3 regions of the Clostridium sp. FP1 genome follow, and region 2 is predicted to be linked to each of the others. Evidence: riboswitches for the same ligand, from Rfam matches in the RefSeq annotation. Region 2 holds a riboswitch; each other region holds the start of a gene.
The links. Region 2 has a riboswitch for S-adenosylmethionine ahead of metK (methionine adenosyltransferase). Riboswitches for the same ligand answer to the same signal wherever they lie in the genome.
Positions count from the first base shown of each region.

Region 1: another riboswitch for S-adenosylmethionine. It lies ahead of G9F70_RS06165 (M20 family metallopeptidase); the one in region 2 lies ahead of metK (methionine adenosyltransferase).
Region 3: another riboswitch for S-adenosylmethionine. It lies ahead of G9F70_RS22345 (methionine ABC transporter ATP-binding protein); the one in region 2 lies ahead of metK (methionine adenosyltransferase).

Region 1 covers NZ_JAAMNJ020000001.1:1,264,899-1,268,178, forward strand. Annotated here, with positions in the region: gene G9F70_RS06155 (ABC transporter ATP-binding protein) at 1-339, opposite strand, end outside; gene G9F70_RS06160 (GntR family transcriptional regulator) at 332-709, opposite strand; gene G9F70_RS06165 (M20 family metallopeptidase) at 843-2,054, opposite strand; SAM riboswitch class I at 2,203-2,306, opposite strand; SAM riboswitch class I at 2,463-2,573, shown strand; gene G9F70_RS06170 (methionine ABC transporter ATP-binding protein) at 2,711-3,280, shown strand, end outside.
Region 2 covers NZ_JAAMNJ020000001.1:371,088-374,367, forward strand. Annotated here, with positions in the region: gene yyaC (spore protease YyaC) at 1-179, opposite strand, end outside; gene G9F70_RS01765 (hypothetical protein) at 332-1,015, shown strand; tRNA gene G9F70_RS01770 (tRNA-Thr) at 1,224-1,298, shown strand; tRNA gene G9F70_RS01775 (tRNA-Tyr) at 1,304-1,388, shown strand; tRNA gene G9F70_RS01780 (tRNA-Val) at 1,415-1,490, shown strand; tRNA gene G9F70_RS01785 (tRNA-Thr) at 1,519-1,593, shown strand; tRNA gene G9F70_RS01790 (tRNA-Tyr) at 1,599-1,683, shown strand; SAM riboswitch class I at 1,792-1,893, shown strand; gene metK (methionine adenosyltransferase) at 1,981-3,156, shown strand.
Region 3 covers NZ_JAAMNJ020000001.1:4,731,716-4,734,995, reverse strand. Annotated here, with positions in the region: partial or broken gene G9F70_RS22355 (N-acetyltransferase family protein) at 222-586, shown strand; gene G9F70_RS22350 (MazG nucleotide pyrophosphohydrolase domain-containing protein) at 619-912, shown strand; SAM riboswitch class I at 1,045-1,165, shown strand; SAM riboswitch class I at 1,259-1,361, shown strand; gene G9F70_RS22345 (methionine ABC transporter ATP-binding protein) at 1,481-2,479, shown strand; gene G9F70_RS22340 (methionine ABC transporter permease) at 2,480-3,124, shown strand; gene G9F70_RS22335 (MetQ/NlpA family ABC transporter substrate-binding protein) at 3,207-3,280, shown strand, end outside.

The DNA.
Region 1 (3,280 bases), 890 kb from region 2:
CATTTCCTTTGCTTTTTTTTCATCAAAATCAGAATAAAAGTCCTTGAAATACCTCACAGCATCTTTTATTTTCATCCATTTTAGAAGATATTCATTATCAGGCAAATAGGAAACTATAGATTTTGTATAAACACCAGGCTTTTGACCATCTATTAGTATTTCCCCGCTAGACGCATGAAGAATGCCGGCTGCTATTTTTAAAAAGGTAGTTTTACCGCTACCATTAGGGCCAAGAAGTCCTACAATTTTTCCAGGCATTATTTCTAGGTCTACTCCTCGCAAGGCTTTTTTATTTAAGTAGGACTTACATATTCCTTCAGATTTTAATATATTAGTCATTCTGTTTTACCTCCGTAGTTTCATTTGAAATAGATTCAATTATTTCATTAGTAGTAAAGCCTAAGCTTTTCATTCTAAGTATAAAGGAATCTATAACTTCCTTTGCCATTTCTTTTTTTAAATTATCTACCATATTTTTCTCCTCCCCAACAAATGTTCCGGTGCCCCTTTGTGTAAAAACAATTCCAAGTCTTTCAAGCTCTTGATAGGATCTTTGAAGTGTATTTGGATTTACCTTCAAATTTATTGCCATTTCCCGTACTGAAGGTAATTTGTCATTTGATTTTAACTTTCCTGTAACGATGTTCATTTTTATAAGGTCCATAATTTGTAGATATATAGGCGTTTTGTCATTAAAGGTTGTATCCATTATTCCATCTCCTTTGAGAAAGTGCATCTATGTTCTAGTGACATATGTTAATAGTACACTAGAACATTAGCAGTGTCAACATGGAAATTAAAATAGTTTTATTATATGGAAGGAAATTAAAAGTAAGGGAAGGTTATTCAGCAGCTAAAGCTCTATGAAATTCATCTGTTATAGTTTTAAGCTTATCCTCATAAGCTAACAGGGAAAGCCCGGTAAGTGCTATGGCTTTAGCACCGAGAATCAAAGCCTCATCTCCCTGTTTTGATATTGCTGCATCACAAAATTCACTAGTATGACCCACTAAAGTGTCAGGTCCAATTTTAATAGTTGGCTGAATTGTTGGAACAATATGGCTTATATTTCCTACATCTGAGGAGCCTATACCAGATGCATTTTGTATATCTAAATCAAATCCTAAAAATTTCAAGTTTTCTACAAAGATATCATCAAAGGCACTATTTTTAAGCATATTATCTACCTTGTTTTGAAAAGCAATAATATTAACCAAGCAGCCAGTAGCAAGAGCGGCGCCCTTAGCTATATTTTTAACTTTATTTGTTACTACATCGCAACTTTTTCGGGTGGCAGCTCTAATGAAAAATCTTGCTTTAGCATATTCAGGAACAATATTTGGAGCATCTCCTCCATGAGTTATAATGCCGTGTATACGTGCATCTTTTGTTAAATGCTGTCTTAAGGCATTTATTCCATTAAATAATTGTATAACACCATCTAGTGCATTTATACCTTTTTCAGCACAAGCAGCTGCATGAGCGGGTCTGCCTATAAATTCAAAGTCTAATGGATCTACACATAGTGAATCACCTGTAATACAAGTTCTGCTTGAAGGATGAGCAATTATACAAGCATCTATGCCTTTAAGTAAACCATGGCGTACAAAGCTTGTCTTTGCACTTCCATTTTCGCCTCCTTCTTCGGCAGGAGTACCTAAAACTACTATTTGACCACCTAACTCATCTATTACTTTTGATAGAGCAATAGCAGCAGAAATACTAGTGGTACCAATAATATTATGACCACAAGCATGCCCAAGATTTGGAAGAGCATCATATTCTGCTAAAAAACCAATAGTTGCACCTTTTTTTTCCTTGGAACACTTTCTCGCTATAAATGAAGTTGCATGACCAGCTACTCCTTTTTCTATAGTAAATCCCTGTTTTTCTAAGGTTTCAATAAGGATACTAGAAGCAAAAAATTCTTGGTTTCCTATTTCAGGTTTTCCATGGATCTTGTGACTTATTTCTATGTAATTTTTCTTGTTGGCTTCAATGTTTGATAAAACTGCGACTTTTAATTTGTTGATTTTTCCTAAAGTAAATTGCATAAAATCTCCTCCTATTATTTTTTTGGGGTATACTAAAAAATAGAATTTTCAATTGCAAAATGATTGTGAAATAAGTAGTTAATTCAATTTAAACAAAAAAACCTCTTCTATGAAAAGAAGAGGGTTAATTTATAGTTTAAATATAGCCGTCTTATCTTTAAAGAATCATTTTGCTGGAATTGGCACAGTATTCTAAAAGAACCCGCTGCCGAGGTTTCAAAGGGCCAGTCCCTGCACCTCTCTTGATAAGAAATTTGTTATTAAGTTGTTTAAAAGTTATAATAAGGCTTTTATTTAATATTGTCAACAGTAAAAAATATTTCGATTTTATTGTTGACATTTATAAAAGTAGTAAGTATAATGAATCTCAAGCAATCAAAAATTGCATAAATAAAAATTTAATAATTATTCTTATCGAGAGAAACTGAGGGATTGGCCCGATGAAGTTTCAGCAACCACATGTTATTATTTGCATGTAAGGTGCTAATTCCATCAGAACACTGTTCTGAAAGATGAGTGAAGGTACTATTAAAAGTCAACCCTTCTATGGGTTTTTTTATGTATTTATCCTCTTCTTTTTGAAAAGAAGGGGATTTTTTTATTGAGATTTTTAGCGGGATTTCAGTTGGTAAGGTGATAATTTAAGGAGGGAAAATATGATTTGGATTAAAGGAGTAAGAAAAGTTTATGTAAATAAACAGGGAACAGTTGAAGCATTAAAAGAAATTAATTTGCATGTTGAAAAGGGTAAAATTTTTGGAATAATAGGGTACAGTGGAGCAGGAAAAAGCACATTAGTGCGCTGTATAAACTTATTGGAGAAGCCCACTAGTGGGCAGGTTATAGTTAACAATAAAGAATTAACTAAGTTACCTGAAAAAGAGGTAAGAAAAAGTAGAAAAAAAATTGGTATGATCTTTCAACATTTTAACTTAATGAGCAGTAGAAATGTATTTCAAAATCTTGCATACCCACTTAAGGGAAATAGCTATACCAAGGAAGAAAAAAAACAGAAAGTTTTAAGCCTGCTAGAATTAGTTGGGCTTAGTGATAAGATTTTAGCATATCCATCACAATTAAGTGGAGGACAAAAACAGAGGGTTGCTATAGCCAGAGCACTAGCAAACGATCCACAGGTTTTATTGTGTGACGAGGCAACATCTGCAATAGATCCGCAGACCACAGCATCAATTTTAAAATTGTTAAAGGAAATTAATGAAAAGCTA
Region 2 (3,280 bases):
GGTAGTGGGAAGGAGCTATCTTTTAAAAATGTACCCACGAGTGGGCCGAGACAATCACCTATACATCTATCAGTACCTATGCAAACAACTAAAGTGTTTTGGTCAATATAGTCTTTTAGAAAGTTAGAAATTGTATAGTATGCTAAAGGGTCTTTATAATGGGTTTTAGCTTTACTCAAGAAATATACCTCCTTGTATTGCGCTGTGAATAAATTATTTTCCTACCAATAATTTATATGAAAAAATTTTGTGTATTATTATGAAAAAAGAATAAAAAAGCGATAAATTGGAAAATAATCTATATATATTAATTATTTGAGGTGGTATTAACATGAAGAAAAAAAATTTATTCTTTGTTATTATATTTTCTACTGTTGTAAGCGTATTTAATATGGTGTATTACAGTAGCGTTGTAATTAAGGCAAAGTATTATGAAGAAAACAACCTAAGAAAACAGGTAGTAGCTGAATGTAAAAAGGTTTATATCTGCCCCAAAAATATAAACAATAACCAGGGTAAAGTGGTGAAAGAAGCTGAGGAAGAATATTCTAATGTAAAAAAAAAATTAGGAAAAGAGGATTTGGCTAAGAAGGAATTAAGCGATGAAGAAAAAGGTAGTGATAATTTGAGTATAAATTCACTAAGTCAAGATATCGAAAAAAAATCGGATGAAAATATGCTCAATGACGTATATTCACTTGGGAAAGAGGATAGTCTAGAAGAATTAAATTATAATATTAAGAAGCAGGCACAATCAGTATTTAAAGTGTCAACAGGCAAAATACAAGAAAATTTAACAACTTCTGATAAGATAAAATTACTATATGTAAGCCTTCAGCTAGGCAAAGAGAATTATAAAAAAATGGAAGAATATTTATATGCAGTGGATGCCGAGGAAGGAGTTCTTAAAGCCCTTAAGTTATTAAAAGACGATTTATCAAAAAAAGAATATGGAAAAGTGAGAAAAATAGCTGGAAAGTTTATAGATATGGATGCGGCAGAAAGACTAAAATAAATTATATTGTAGTAATTGGTATAAGAAAGAGTTATCTTTTTTTATTGCGAATAATAAGTTGTATTAATGCTTAAAATAGAGTAAATATGCGAATGTTATAGCAATGTAGAGAAGGAATCGCTATTTCGAAGAAAATGAGCTTGAAATTAAATGATTATAGTTATATAATAATTCTTGTCGACAGGGTAAAGATACAAAAACAAAATATGCTGGCATGGCTCAACGGTAGAGCAGCTGACTTGTAATCAGCAGGTTGTAGGTTCAATTCCTATTGCCAGCTCCAAAAGTGGAGGAGTTCCCGAGTGGCCAAAGGGGGCAGACTGTAAATCTGTTACGTAATGTTTCGATGGTTCGAATCCGTCCTCCTCCACCATTTTCATTAGCTTTATAATAAATTATGGGAGCATAGCTCAGCTGGGAGAGCATCTGCCTTACAAGCAGAGGGTCACAGGTTCGAACCCTGTTGTTCCCACCATAATAATCTTTTTAAAAATAAAATGTATGCTGGCATGGCTCAACGGTAGAGCAGCTGACTTGTAATCAGCAGGTTGTAGGTTCAATTCCTATTGCCAGCTCCATATATGGAGGAGTTCCCGAGTGGCCAAAGGGGGCAGACTGTAAATCTGTTACGTAATGTTTCGATGGTTCGAATCCGTCCTCCTCCACCAAAAGACATCTGTAGATGTCTTTTTTTATTTATTTAATTTTAAAGTAAATAGGAATTGTTGACACTGAAAAGCTTATATGGTATTATAATTAAAACTTAATATTGATAACTCTTATCAAGAGAGGTGGAGGGAAAAAGGCCCTATGAAACCCGGCAACCGGTCAATGTACCATGGTGCCAATTCCTGTAGATTTATTCTGCGAGATAAGAAGGATGGTTAAAACACCTCTTCTTATAATTAGAAGGGGTTTTATTTTTTTAAAAACAAAATTTTTCCGTATTAGAAAGGAGAATTATAATGAAAAGACTATTTACATCAGAATCAGTTACAGAAGGACATCCAGATAAAATTTGTGACCAAATCTCAGATGCTATACTTGATGCTATTTTAGAGCAAGATCCTTATGCTAGAGTTGCTTGTGAAACCGCAGTTACTACAGGGATGGTTTTAGTTATGGGGGAGATAACAACTAGTTGTTATGTAGATGTTCCTAAGGTTGTTAGAAATACTATTGAAGGTATAGGATATACTAGAGCAAAATATGGATTTGATGCTAGTACTTGTGCGGTTCTAACATCTATTGGAGAACAGTCAGCAGATATAGCTTTGGGAGTTAACGAAGGATTAGAGTCTAAGAAAGGCACTCAGGATAAGATAGACTCCACAGGCGCTGGAGATCAAGGTATGATGTTTGGATTTGCAACTAATGAAACGCCGGAATACATGCCACTTCCAATTGCTATGGCTCATAGACTGGCAAGAAGATTAAGTGAAGTAAGAAAGAATGGTAAGCTTAACTATCTAAGACCAGACGGAAAGACTCAAGTTACTGTAGAGTATGAAGATAATAAGCCAGTAAGAATAGATACTATTGTTATTTCAACTCAACATGGAGAAGAGGCAACTCATGATCAAATTGAAAGTGATTTAATAGAACAAGTAATAAAGCCTATAGTTCCAAGTGAATTATTAGACGAAAACACTAAGTATTATATAAATCCTACAGGTAGATTTGTAATTGGAGGACCGCAAGGAGACTCTGGTTTAACAGGAAGAAAAATAATAGTAGATACTTATGGCGGATACGCAAGACATGGCGGCGGCGCATTCTCTGGTAAAGACCCAACAAAGGTTGATAGATCTGCTGCATATGCTGCAAGATGGGTTGCTAAAAACTTAGTAGCAGCAGGAGTTTCAGATAAATTAGAGATTCAGTTAGCTTATGCTATAGGTGTAGCTAAACCCGTATCTATAGAAGTTGAAACTTTTGGAACTGGAAAAATTGAAGACGATAAAATTGTTGAAATAATCGGAAAAGTATTCGATTTAAGACCAGCTGTTATTATAAGAGAATTAGACCTTAGAAAACCTATTTATAAACAGACAGCAGCTTATGGACATTTTGGAAGAAATGATTTGGACCTTTCCTGGGAAAGACTAAATAAGGTTGAACAAATAAAAAAATATTTATAAAATGAAATAGAAAATATTTATAATAAAAGAGGGATAACAATTATTAATTGTTATCCCTCTTTTTCCTAAGTAATAAAAAAGTTTATTTTAAGGCAATTGGGATAATTATAAAGATATTAAATTT
Region 3 (3,280 bases), 4.4 Mb from region 2:
TATTTAGCTAATCTATGCTGCGATTCAAATTGCTTAGTACCTATATTAACTATAATTATAGCATGTTGTAAAGTTTGTTTACGTAAATTCCAATGAAGTTCGCATTAATATTGTAGCGTGGAAGATGATGATATAAACATAAGGTTCACTAATAATAAAGTAAATATATTTGAAAATGTAAAAGGATATATAGAAAAATAGGTCCTACTAGGGGAGGGAAAATGGAATATAAAATTGAAGTAATGATACAATCAGATTGGGAGCAAGTAGCAAATATTTATCTGCAAGGTATTAAAACAGGAATAGCAACATTTCAGACAGAAGTACCTATTTACGAAAATTGGGATAATAGTCACATAAATTCATGTAGATTAGTTGCTCGCTTAGGTGACAATGTGCTGGGGTGGTAGCTCTGAGTAAAGTCTCAAGTTGATGTGTTTATAAGGGAGTAGCGGAAGTAAGTATTTATATTGCTGAAAAATATAAAGGCCAAGGAATAGGGAAGGTTCTTTTAACAAAGTTAATTAAAGCATCTGAAGAAAATGGTTTTTGGACTTTGCAATCGGAACAACCTCGCAATAATAGTGAAACTTAATTATTATAAAAGGAGAGAATATAATGGAAAATATTGTTCAAGATTTATCAATATCAGAAATGTTAGATATGTCGCATAAGTTATGGGAAAAACACAAAGATACCTGGAGTCCAATGGAACCTGCGCAAGGTAAGATTTCCATACTTTATATGATTGAAGAAATTGGCGAAGCAATTGCAATAATAAAAAAGAAAACGGAAGATGGAATTATGAATGATCCAAGGATAAGAGAGCGATTTATTGAGGAGCTAGGGGATGTGCTAATGTATTATTCAGATACGTTAAACAGATTTAAAATTACACCTCAAGAGTTTTGAAGTACATACATTAAAAAATTTGAGAGTAATATGCAGAGAGATTATGAAAGTCAGTATAAGAAAAAATAAAAAAATACCTTTACATTTCCTCGAAATGGTGATAATATAACTTTAATTTAATAAATCAATTAATTCTCATCAAGAGAGGTAGAGGGACTGGCCCTATGACACCTCGGCAACCGTCAGATATCATTCGTCTGAAAAGGTGCTAATTCCTGCGCTAAGTTCCTTAGAACTTAGCGGAAGATGAGAGAGGTAACCTTGTAATTTTATACCTCTTTCATCATTTATATTGATGGGAGAGGTTTTTGGTTTTTAAAATAAATTTAAAATAAAATTTAATATTGTCTTATCAAGAGAGGTGGAGGGAATGGCCCTATGAAACCCGACAACCAGTATCATATATGATACATGGTGTTAAATCCTGCAGCATTGCTGCGAGATAAGAATAAGTTTGGCATTAGAGCCCAAGTTTATTCTTGGGTTCTATTTTTTTTAGGAAAATAATTGCGAGTAGCGATACTTGCAATAAAAAAAGTAATAAGTTATGAAGAGGAGATGAGATTTTATGATTAAAGTTTGTGACGTAAGTAAAAGTTTTTCCAAGGAGAAAGTATTAAATAGTGTTTCTTTTACAGTGGATAAAGGCGATATTTATGGAGTTATTGGTCACAGTGGTGCTGGCAAATCCACTTTACTTAGATGTTTTAATGGGCTTGAATCCTATGATACAGGCAGCATTAATATAATGGGAAAAGAAGTAAAGCAGTTAAGTTCAAAAGAGCTTAGGGAATTTAGAAAAGATGTAGGTATTATATTTCAAAGCTTCAATTTGATTAACAGAAAAAATGTTTTTGAAAATATTGCATTTCCACTGGAAGTATGGGGAAATGACAAAAATTTTATTAAAGAAAGAGTAGATAGCTTAATAGAATTAGTTGGACTTAATGATAAAGTAAATAGCAATATACGCGAACTTAGCGGAGGACAAAAGCAGCGAGTTGGAATTGCAAGAGCCTTGGCACTTAATCCAAAAATATTACTTTGTGATGAAGCTACTTCTGCATTAGATCCTAAAACTACAAAATCTATATTGGAGCTTTTAAGAGATATCAATAACAAATTTAATATAACAATTATCGTGGTTACACATCAAATGGAGGTGGTAAAAGAGATTTGTAATAAATTTATTCTTTTAGAAGGAGGTGAGATTAAAAGTAGCGGTATTACAGATGAATTATTTATTAGACCAACAAGTGAAATGAAAACACTTATAGGAGAGGAAGAATTATTACCTAGTACAGGGCATAATATTAAAATATTTTTTCCAAAAGAAATTAGCCAGAGTTGCGTAATAACTTCCATAGCCAGGGAGTTAAATATAGATTTTTCAATAGTATGGGGCAGGCTTGAAAAATTCAGAGATAATGTAATGGGAAGTCTTATAATAAATGCAAGTGATGAAAATAGGGAAAAAATATTAAAATATTTAGATGGAAAATCTATAGAATGGGAGCTTATTAATTACTTATTGAAGAAAGATGAATATAAGGAGGGGGGGATATAAATGCTATTTAAAGATGTTTTACTACCTGCACTTTTAGACACAATATATATGGTAGGGGTGTCTACAATTTTTACAGTGATTTTGGGGTTTATAACAGCCGTGGGACTTATTATAAGTAGTCCTAAAGGGCTAAGACCAAATGTTCTAATTTATAAAAGCTTAAACTTAGTAGTAAATATGCTTCGTTCTTTTCCGTTTATTATATTAATGATATCTATATTCCCTTTAACCAAACTTATTGTTGGAACAACCATAGGTACTAATGCAGCTATAGTTCCATTAACTCTAGGAGCAGCTCCTTTTGCCGCAAGAATAATAGAATCTGCACTACTGGAGGTTGATTACGGAATCATTGAAGCGGCTAAATCTGTTGGTGCAAAAACCTATCAAATTATATTTAGGGTTATGGTAAAAGAGGCAATGCCATCTATAGTTCTTGGAGTTACTTTAACAATAATAAATATTATAGGTTACTCCGCTATGGCTGGGACAATTGGTGGCGGTGGCCTGGGAGATGTAGCAGTAAAATATGGCTACTATAGATTTAAAACAGACATTATGATATACACTGTTATTATTTTAATTGTAGTTGTGCAAATTATTCAAGCCTTAGGAAATTTATTGTACAGAAAAATGATTAGATAAATCTTAAATTATACAAATGCGAGGGGGATAACAATTAATAATTGTTATCTACACCACAGAAATACGAGGGGGAAAATTAAAAATGAAAAAAATATTAAGCGTATTATTAACAATAGTTGTGATCTTAACAGTAAGTGGTTGTGGAGCAAAAAAAGA